DNA from 2 places in the Streptomyces sp. NPDC008150 genome. Region 2 is predicted to be linked to the other one. Evidence: riboswitches for the same ligand, from Rfam matches in the RefSeq annotation. Region 2 holds a riboswitch; the other holds the start of a gene.
What was found. A riboswitch is a leader RNA that binds a small molecule or an ion and turns the genes downstream of it on or off. The one in region 2 is predicted to bind cyclic di-AMP.

Region 1 (5,033 bases), on a different contig from region 2:
CGGCGGCCGGTCGGGCCGCCGAACTGACCGCGGACCACGTCATCGCGGCGACCGGGTACCGGGTGGACATCGCGGCGATGGACTTCCTCGGGCACGAGCTGCGGACGGATCTCGCCGTGAGCCGCGGGACGCCGAAGCTCGGCGCGGGTTACGTCTCCTCGGTGCCGGGCCTGTACTTCACGGGCCTGCCGGCGGCGTCGTCGTACGGTCCGGTGATGCGGTTCGTGTGCGGCACGGAGTTCGCCTCGCCGCGGCTGGCCCGGCACCTGGCGGCGGCCCACGGCGGTGACGTCTGAGGCCGTGAGGAGGGCCGGGAGGGGGGCCGCCGCGGGGCCGGGCGCGAGGTCCAGAAACGGTGGGGCGGGTGGGGCTGCCGGGGCCGCCGTGAGCACGGGGGCCCCGGTGAGTGCGGAGGGCAGGATAGGGGAGGGGCGCGGGGAACAGGGGGAGTTCCGTCAGTCCTGTTCACAGGGGGAACGCGGGGGCGCCGTCTCCGTATTCTCTGGGCATGGCCGCACCCACCGCATATGCCCTCATCGCCACTGACCTGGACGGCACGCTGCTGCGCGGCGACGACACGGTGTCCGAACGGTCGCTCGCCGCGCTCGCGCGGGCCGCCGCGGCCGGTGCCCGGCACCTGGTGGTGACGGGCCGGCCGGCTCCCCGCGTACGCCCGCTGCTGCACGGCCTCGGCGGACCGGGCGGATCCGGCGGTGCCGGACTCGCGGTGTGCGCGCAGGGCGCCCAGCTCTACGACGTCGGGTCGGACCGGCTGCTGTGGTCGGTCACCCTGGACCGGGAGCTGGCGGAGACCGCGCTCGGCAAGATCGAGGCGGAGGTCGGCCAGGTGTACGCGGCCGTGGACCAGGACGGGGTCGACGGGCTGACCCTGATCGAGCCCGGGTACGCGATGCCGCATCCCACGCTGCCCGCCGTGCGGGTCGGACGGCGCGACGACCTGTGGCGCGCGCCGATCAGCAAGGTGCTGCTGCGCCGCCCCGGGCTGCCGGACGACGACCTGGCCGCCGCCGCCCGCGCGGTGGTGGGGTCGCTCGCCACGGTCACCATGTCGGGGCCGGGCATGGTCGAACTCCAGCCGTGCGGCATCACCAAGGCCACGGGCCTCTCGCTGGCCGCCGGCCACCTGGGACTGCGCGCGGAGCAGGCCGTGGCCTTCGGGGACATGCCCAACGACGTGCCCATGTTCGGGTGGGCCGCCCACGGCGTCGCCATGGCCAACGCCCATCCCGAACTCAAGGCGGTGGCCGACGAGATCACGACGTCGAACGAGGACGACGGCATCGCCGTCGTCCTCGATCGCATATTTGCCTGAGCACCCCGTGCGGGGCGGCCGGGCGGGGCCGGCCCGACCGGCCGGGCGGGACCGCCGTGCCCGCCCCGCCGGCCGTCCGGCCGTGTTCCCTGCCGGGAACGGAACGGTCAGTACGCGCCGTACACGTTGTCGATGGAGCCGTACCGGGCGGCCGCGTACTTGCAGGCCGCGGTGATGTTGGCGACCGGGTCGTACGGGTCGTACGAGGTGCCGGACACGTGGTAGGCCAGGAAGGTCGGGTCGATGACCTGGAGGAGGCCCTTCGAGGGCGTGCCGGCCACGGCGTTGGAGTCCCAGTTATTGATGGCCTGGGGGTTGCCGGACGACTCGCGGATCACGTTGCGGTAGATCCCGTTGTAGGTACCGGGGATGCCCTGCTGCGACATGATCGAGAGCGACTCGCGGATCCAGCCGTCGAGGTTGTTGCCGTACCCGGCGGAGGCGGTGAGGGCCGCGGTGGTGGTGGCGGTCGTCGCGGTGGACGTCGTGGTGGCGGCCGAGGCGGTGTTCGCGCCGAGCAGCGGCACGGCGACGACGGCGGCACCGGTGCCGGCGATGGCCAGGGCACGGGTGATGCGGTTGGTTCGGGCGTGACGACGAAGACCCAGTCGGGACATGGTGTTTTCCTCTCCGGCGCCTGCGAGGTGAGCTGTCGGGTTCGGGCTGGGAGGTGCCCGGTCGCGGCCTCGCGGTCGCGTCTTCACCCCAAGCCGGTCCGTCACGGCGTGTGCCGTGCGACCCGGCGACTTACCTGGGTCCCCCGCTCCTGCCGTGCGTGAGTGTCTCGGTCGATGGGTGGCACCGGGCGGCGGCAGGATTAGGCGTCCGCCCGACAGGCCGGGAACGTATGCGACCGCGCATGTCCGGAACAAGTATGCGATGCACACAACGTCCGATTGATCTTGTTCTGGGAGGTATCGCGGCCTTGATCCTTTGCGATCGCCAACGCTCAACTCGCTTGCGCGGCAAGCCTGTACGCGAGGTGTGGGGCGCCGGAGGGGCCGGCGGCCCGCGTGACCCAACTCACTGGGGAGGCGACCGGAGCGCAATCAGTGACCAAAGGGGCGGTGAACCGCAAGAGGTGCGAATCGGGCATCGGGATCGGCGTGCGCGCGGGAGGCGGGGGTCTCCTGCCCTTTCTCCCCTTCTCCGTGTCACGCTGCGCACGTCGAACGGGGGTAGAAGGGGGAGGCGGAGAGGGTGCGGCGGGCGGGCTTCCCGGTGGGCGGAAGCGCGGTCGGCAAATATCCTTTCTTACCGGCCGATGGGAAGGATGCCCGGCGTGCTCCAATACCGCCTGGCCTGTAACCGTGGGCGCTATCGGTGATCGAAACGTGACCGGATACGCTGACTTGAGTGATGGCAGCGACAGATCGACAAACATGTCGTCGATCGCATGACCGACCTTGAGACCGACCGTGTAATCGTCATCAGACGTCAGCAGACAGGAGACCCCTCGTGACCGTCGTCGGGCCGTTCGGGCTGAGCGTGCGGGACCAGGCTCTGGAAGCCGATGTCCAGGCCGGAATGGCGGCCGTCGAGGAAGGTTTGCTCGAAGCCACCAAGAGCGAGGTCCCCTTCATCACGGAGGCCGCCCAGCACCTGGTGCGCGCGGGGGGCAAGCGGTTCCGTCCGCTGCTCGTGATGCTCGCGGCCCAGTTCGGCGATCCGTACGCGCCGGGCGTGGTCCCGTCGGCCGTGGTCGTGGAGCTGACCCACCTGGCGACGCTGTACCACGACGACGTGATGGACGAGGCGGCCGTGCGCCGCGGGGTCCCGAGCGCGAACACCCGCTGGGGCAACTCCGTCGCCGTCCTCACCGGGGACTTCCTCTTCGCCCGTGCCTCGTACATCCTGGCCGACCTCGGCCCGGAGGCGGTGCGGGTGCAGGCGGAGGCGTTCGAACGGCTGGTCACCGGCCAGATCCTGGAGACCGCGGGCCCCACGGACGGCCGTGACCCGGTCGAGCACTACCTCGACGTCCTGGGCGGCAAGACGGGTTCGCTGGTGGCGGTCGCGTGCCGCTTCGGCGCGATGATGTCCGGCGCCGACGACACGGTCGTGGACGTCCTCACCCAGTACGGCGAGCGGCTCGGCGTCGCCTTCCAGCTCGCCGACGACGTGCTGGACATCGCCTCCGACTCGCACGAGTCCGGCAAGACCCCCGGCACCGACCTGCGCGAGGGCGTGCCGACGCTGCCGGTGCTGCGGCTGCGGGAGCGTGCCGCCCGGCTCGGGCTCGCCGAGGACGCCGCGCTGTGCGAGCTGCTCGACTCCGACCTGTCCGACGACGCCCGGCTCGCCGAGGCGCTGACGGCCCTGCGCGCGCACCCCGCGCTGGAGCAGGCCCGCCGCGACACGGTCAGGTACGCCGAGGATGCGCGCGCCGCCCTCGCGCCCCTGCCCGAGTGCGACGCGAAGGACTCGCTGGTCGAACTCTGCGACGCCGTGGTGCACCGCGCCGGATGACGTGCCGTCCGCGCCGGCGCGCGGCGGCCCCCGGACCACCCGCACGGCGGCGCGCCCGGTGATGTGATCCGCGTCACAGTGCGGGATGCCGTTCTTCCCGGGCCCGTTCGCCCCGTCCCTCCGTTGCCCGGCCCTCCCGTCCCGGTGCTCGCGGTTGCGCGGCCCGCGCGGACCCCTACGGGTCGGGGCCGGTGGCGGCCGTCCGTGTCATACCGCAGCAGTACGCGGAGTTGAGCCCGCGGTCTGACGATTCGCCGCGCCCGTTTTGGTCAGATGGGAAGCACGGAAAACACCACACCTCACCGATTCGGGTGAGAATGGCGGCGCGGGGTGGACCGGGAACGAGAACGCGAGGACACACGACGGACAGCCGCCGCCGACGACGGAGGTAAGGCAGACATGGCACCGTACGAATCCGAGAACAGCACGACCGCCGACGAGACCGAGGACACGCGGACCGGGCGGGGCAGAGCGGTGCGGTACGTCGTTCCCGTCGCTGTGGTGGGAGTGGCGGCGGCGACCATCGGGCTGGTCCCGGCGCTCGCTGCCTCCGGCGACCCCGACCTGCCGAAGATCACGGCGCGGCAGCTCGTCGAGAAGATCGCCGCGTCCGACGTGGAGCAACTGTCCGGCACCGTGAAGGTGAGCACCGACCTGGGCCTGCCCGACCTCGGCGGCCTGGAGTCCTCGCTCGGCGCGGACGCGACGGGCGGCGGCTCCTCCGCCGACCCGACGTCCAAGCTCACCGAACTCGCCACGGGCACGCACACGTTGAGGGTCGCCGCCGACGGCCCCGACCGCTCGAAGGTCTCGCTCCTGGAGGACGCCGCCGAGTACAGCCTGATCCACAACGGCAAGAACGTCTGGGGCTACGACAGCAAGTCGAACACGGTGTACCACAGCACCGTCTCCGGCGACGCGGCCGCGCAGCGCGACGAGGGCGCGGAGCTCACGCCGAAGCAGCTCACCGACCAGGCGCTGAAGGCGGCCGACGGGACGACCTCCCTGAGCGTCGACGGCACCGAGCGGGTGGCCGGACGCGACGCGTACAAGCTGGTGATCAGGCCCGCGTCGTCCGGGGCCAGCACGGTCGGCCGGATCGCCGTGGCGGTGGACGCGAAGACCGGGGCACCGCTCAAGTTCACGCTGACGCCCGCCGGTGGCGGCGCGGCCGCCGTGGACGCCGGTTTCACCAAGGTCAGTTTCGCGAAGCCGGCCGCGTCGACCTTCG
Region 2 (5,033 bases):
CGGTTGCGATCGTGGCCGAAGCTATCTCGGCTGCGTTTGAAATTTTCTCGGAATCTTCAGCATTCATCGAAGTAGATCCAAGCTTCGTTCGCCCAACGGCGGCAATTGGGCAACCAGCCTTGTCGTGGCGTGATGTAGAACGGGAGAAGGGTTGCACGTGAAAGCGAGTTCATCAAAACGTGAGACACGAGGGTGACTCCCGCCCACTCCTCAAGCGAGCCAGTCATCCGCATTTGATCAGAGATTCGATTTCCGCCGACTGCGCGCCATTTTCGCGCTCTTTTTTGCCCTATTTGCGCGGATGGGGTCGCCTGGATCAGCGTTCGTCGAGTTCAGAATCTCATACGCCCGCCGCAATGCTTCCTTTCGGGAGGCGAGTACGGCGATAGTTCGATGCTTTTGCGCCGTAACGACGGACCATCCGGATGCTGTTTTATGAATTCCGAGAGTCCGCTTTTTTCCCCCTTTTGCCGTAAGTCGAATTCCAGTGTCTTTTCTGCCCAGGGGGCGTCTTTTGGTGACAGATGTAGCCGCGTTCCATTTTTTCTCGAACGCCTTGGCGGTAATGATTTCAGGCGTAAATTCTCGCTGCTGGGCGATGACGTTTGGGTCGGGGATTGGGAATTCTCCCAATTCGCTACCCTCTTTCGCCCTATCGGTATCGGCGTATCCAAGGCGCCCATCTGCGAATTTTTCGACCTTGCGGCTTTCATAGCCGTCCTCGCCGATTTCGCTCCAGATGGTTACGGGATCGTCGGGGGAGTTGTGGTGCCAAACCACCTTCAGGTAGCGCATCTAGTTCATTCCCCAGTCCTTGATCCGCCCGTTCAGATCGAGAGGTTCGGTTCCGAGTACCACATATACATGGGCCCGTCCCAAGTTTACCGTCAGCCCGGAGGTGTCGATCTGGACGAAGTGCGTGAACCGTGCTGCTGCGAAGGGCATCCTGACCAGGGCGTGGGACAGGTGGCTCCCTGCGAGGCTGCCGGGGGTGATGTCAGTCAAGTACTGCCCGTCACCGTACCGGGCGTCTTTCGGGTTGGTGCTGCGGAGGGATGGGAGTAGGAGCTGACTCCTCAAGATTCCAGCCTGACCCTCTTCCGTGGTGTAGTGAAAGAGGTGCACAGGGTGACCACCCATGCCTGCAGCGGGCACATCAACCTTCTGGGACACTGAACGCCTTTCGCCACCGCCTGCGAAAGATGACCTGTCGGGTTCGGGCTGGCGAAGAAGCCCGGCCGCCCGGAGGCGGCTTCACCCCAAGAGAGACGCTAAATGATCTCTCGCCGTGCTTGGGTCTTCCGCTCCTGCCGGTCCGCTTGTCAAGTCACGTAGACCCATACAGCGGCAGGATTCGGCGGCTGCGCAGGCTGCTCCATCTCCAAGACGGAGCCCGATGTCACCCCAAATCCTAGCAGTCGCAACCGAGTTCACGTTCGACACAGTCCGGAATTGGCACACGCTGCGCGCGATTGCGATACCTGGAGCGCTAGGCCGTCCTCGGGGCACGCGAGGGTGGCCAACGATGGCCGTCAACCCATGAGGGCCGCGGCTAGCTAGACCTAAGTGTCCAGCCACATCCTGGGTCGCCCGGAGTTGATGGGAATTGCCGTGCCGTGCGCAGGGCCTGAAGTAGATGGTCGCCCAGGTTGGTGCGACCACACTGTGACTCCGGCTCCAACGCTGCGGGAGGAACGATGGGCGAGACCCCCAGAGCTCTTGAGTACGAGGACGGCATCGTGTGGACCGAAGACATCGATCGGTTCGACTACGTCAGACAAACCGTTGAGCTGTTCGTTTCAACCCGTAGGCGCCCGGTCCCGTGGACCGGTAGTGGCCGACGTGTTGGCTACGCGGTGCTTCGCCTGGACGCGCCGGCTGGAGACGAACCAGGCAGGTTCATCCGACGCGTCTTCTGGGTCAAGAACTACGACAGGTCCGAGCAGCAGCCTGATGGGACCTACGAGCGCACAGCGCCCAGCGAAGCGGTCGACCCCCGCACTGTTGCCCCCGGAGTCTGGGGCGACCTCACGGAGCGGGCCTGGGGAGCGCCCCTGCCTGAAGCGTAAAACTCTGGCCGTTGAGGCACGCACGGTGGACGAGACGTGGACGGCTTGAGCCCAGACTGACGGGTGCTCCCGCACCTGTGCAGGTCAGCGTGCTCCCTGGACTGCCCTGCTGGGGGGACTGTAAATCTGCCGGCTCAGCCTTCCCAGGTTCGAATCCTGGCGCCGCCACACGACCGAGAGGGTCCGTGAACAGCAGCAATGCTGAGCACGGGCCCTCTCGTCGTTTCCGCGGCCGGGGGAGTGGAGCGGTACCCGCCCCCGGCCGTCCCCCGAGGGCGCGTCCGGGAGCGGCTCGGGGGCGTTGTCGGCGGGCGGGGGCACACTGGCACGTATGTCGTCACGTCGCAGGTTGTGCCCCGAGTGCCGTCGCGAGATCGCCGTCGTCGCGGGGCGTTTCGCACGGCACGACCCGCCGGGAGCCCGCGAGCACGGTGAGCTCACCTCGTGCCCCGGGTCCCGTCGGCAGGCCCAACTCGCCGCTGAGCAGCCCTCGTTGGACGGTTACGCGGTCCCGGACTTTCCCGGGCAGATGTCGCTGTTCTGAGCCGGGCCGCCCGGGCGCGGGCGGCTCCCGGGCTCAGTTGCCCGCGACCGACTTCACGGCCACCGCGACCTTGTCGGGGCCGCTGATCAGCTCCAGGTTCAGGCCCGCGGTCGCCGGGCTCTCCACGAGTTCGGCGATGACCGCCGCCACGTCCTCGCGCGGGATCTCACCGCGCCCCGTGCGCGCCTCCAGGCGGACCAGCCCGGTGCCGGGGTCGTCCGTGAGCCTGCCGGGTCGCAGGATCGTCCAGTCCAGGGCGTCCAGGCCGCTGATGTAGGCGTCCGCCTCGCCCTTGGCGCGCAGGTAGACGTCGAAGACGTCGTCGCCCTCGTGGGCCGGGTCGGCGCCCATCGCGGAGACGACCACGTGCCGCCGGACGCCCGCACGCACCGCCGCGTCCGCGAACAGCACGGCCGCCGCCTTGTCCACCGTCTCCTTGCGTGCCGCGCCGCTGTTCGGGCCGGCGCCCGCCGCGAAGACCGCCGCGTCGGCGCCCCGCAGGCTCTGCGCCACCTCGTCGAGCGACGCCGACTCCAGATCGAGCAGCACCGGTTCGGCGCCGACGGCCCGCAGGTCGTCGCTCTGTTCGGCGTGACGGATGATGCCCGCCGCCTCGTCCCCGCGCGCGGCGAGCAGACGCTCCAGCCGCAGCGCGATCTGACCATGACCACCAGCGATGACAATGCGCATGGTCTCGACCGTACGCCCGCGCGACCGCGTTCGCCCCACGACACCGAGCCCGCACGGCACCGGCCCCCGGTGGCGGGCACGCCGGGCTCAGCGCCCTCGTGCCCCCCTGCGCGCACCGTGGCGCGCACCCGTACCCCTGGGTCACGACGGCTGTCCGCGCCCCTGTCGCGGCAGTCCCGTCTCGGTCGGGGCGCCGCCCGTGTGGCAGAACTCCCGTACCGCGCTGGTGCGGGCCACCACCCGTCCCCGGTGGACGACGATCCGGCTGTACGCCAACGACAGTGCGCCCGCGAGGCCTTCGCCCCGCACCGCCAGCAACTCGGCCGGAAAACCGGCCTCCACGCGCACCTCGGGCAGGCCCAGGCCGGTGCGTGCCGCCGAACTCACCGCGTCATAGGCGTCCTCGGGGCGCAGGCCGTGCCGTGAGGCCAGCAGATAGGCGGCCTCCAGCGGGTCGCCACGGCCCACGGGGTTCGACACGTCCCGCAGTGCGCCGCTCCCGGCGGCGATCCGGACGCCCGCGGAGCGCAACAGCGGTACGGGCGCGGTGCTCCGGTGCTCGGCGTCCGCGCAGCCGCCCTGCGGCAGGCACACCACCGTCACGCCGGCGGCGGCCAGTTGGTCCGCGGCCCTCGCGGCGATCTCGGCGGGCAGCCGTCCCAGGCCGCCGCACGGGCCGAGCGTCACACCGGGGCGCATGCCGCCCACGACGGCCGCCACACGCGCGATGCGCGCCGGATCGGCGGCGTCGGTGTGCAGGTCGACGGGGCAGCCGTGTTCGGAGGCGACCTCCAGGACCGCCTCCACGTAACCCGTGGGATCGGGGTCGAGGTCCGGGCAGCCGCCGACCACCGAGGCGCCCATCTTGACCGCGTCCCGCAGCATCGCGAGCCCGTCGGCCCCGGCGACACCGGTCAGCACGCGGGGAACGGCCACCGTCGTCAGTTCCGCGAGCCCGCGCAGCGCGCGCCGTGCCTGGAGGACCGCGGCGAGGGCGCCGAGCCCCTGCACGTCGCCGATCCGTACGTGGGAGCGCAACGTCGTGGCGCCGTGGCCGAGTTGGAGCAGTGCCGCCTCGGTCGCGCGGCGCTGGACGTCCTCGGGCTCGTACGAGACGGGCCCCCCGGCGTCCGCGGACAGGGCGGTGTCGCCGTGCGCGTGGGGTTCGACGGGGGCCGGCAGCAGCAGGTACCCGCGCAGGTCGACGCGGGCCGCCGAACCGCCGGGTCCGGTCGCGGGGCCCGGCGCCAGGCTGCCCGCGGTGCCGACCGCCTCGATGCGCCCGCCGCCCAGGCGCACGTCCACGAGCCGGCCGTCGGTGAGCCGGGCGCCGCACAACAGCAGGGCCGCCGGGCCGGGTTGCCCCGAGAAGGAGTGGGCCGGGCCCGACGAGGACGAACCGGAGGACGACGAACCGGAGGAGGACGAGGGGGGCGGCTGCGGCTGGCTGTCGGGCATCGCGCTCCAGGGACTCGGACTCGGCTGCGCAAGGAGGCGCAAGATCACGCAGAGTGAGTCGAGCCTAGGACGGTGATCCACGCGGGACGGGGAGGAGCGCAATAGTCGTACTGATGTTGTCCCCGGCCGTGGCGGTGCTCAGGGTGCCTGCGGGGCAGGTGGGACACCGGTCGCGGGCGCCGCGAAACGGATTTGGGCGATCGGCGGGCGACCGTGTAATGTCTTCATCGCTCGCCCCAATAGCTCAGTCGGTAGAGCGTCTCCATGGTAAG

Region 1: it holds a riboswitch for cyclic di-AMP, as region 2 does, so the genes downstream of both, ACFZA0_RS37070 (transglycosylase SLT domain-containing protein) here and ACFZA0_RS22150 (HYD1 signature containing ADP-ribosyltransferase family protein) in region 2, are expected to answer to the same signal.

The regions. Positions count from the first base shown of each region.
Region 1 covers NZ_JBIBHJ010000026.1:29,008-34,040, forward strand. Annotated here, with positions in the region: gene ACFZA0_RS37060 (NAD(P)-binding domain-containing protein) at 1-296, shown strand, start outside; gene ACFZA0_RS37065 (HAD hydrolase family protein) at 509-1,333, shown strand; gene ACFZA0_RS37070 (transglycosylase SLT domain-containing protein) at 1,441-1,950, opposite strand; cyclic di-AMP (ydaO/yuaA leader) riboswitch at 1,953-2,125, opposite strand; gene ACFZA0_RS37075 (polyprenyl synthetase family protein) at 2,792-3,802, shown strand; gene ACFZA0_RS37080 (outer membrane lipoprotein carrier protein LolA) at 4,202-5,033, shown strand, end outside.
Region 2 covers NZ_JBIBHJ010000009.1:38,698-43,730, forward strand. Annotated here, with positions in the region: gene ACFZA0_RS22140 (hypothetical protein) at 1-67, opposite strand, end outside; gene ACFZA0_RS22145 (DUF6881 domain-containing protein) at 238-795, opposite strand; gene ACFZA0_RS22150 (HYD1 signature containing ADP-ribosyltransferase family protein) at 796-1,140, opposite strand; cyclic di-AMP (ydaO/yuaA leader) riboswitch at 1,176-1,370, opposite strand; gene ACFZA0_RS22155 (DUF6009 family protein) at 1,698-2,069, shown strand; gene ACFZA0_RS22160 (hypothetical protein) at 2,401-2,613, shown strand; gene ACFZA0_RS22165 (NAD(P)H-binding protein) at 2,647-3,303, opposite strand; gene ACFZA0_RS22170 (amidohydrolase family protein) at 3,445-4,761, opposite strand; tRNA gene ACFZA0_RS22175 (tRNA-Thr) at 4,995-5,033, shown strand, end outside.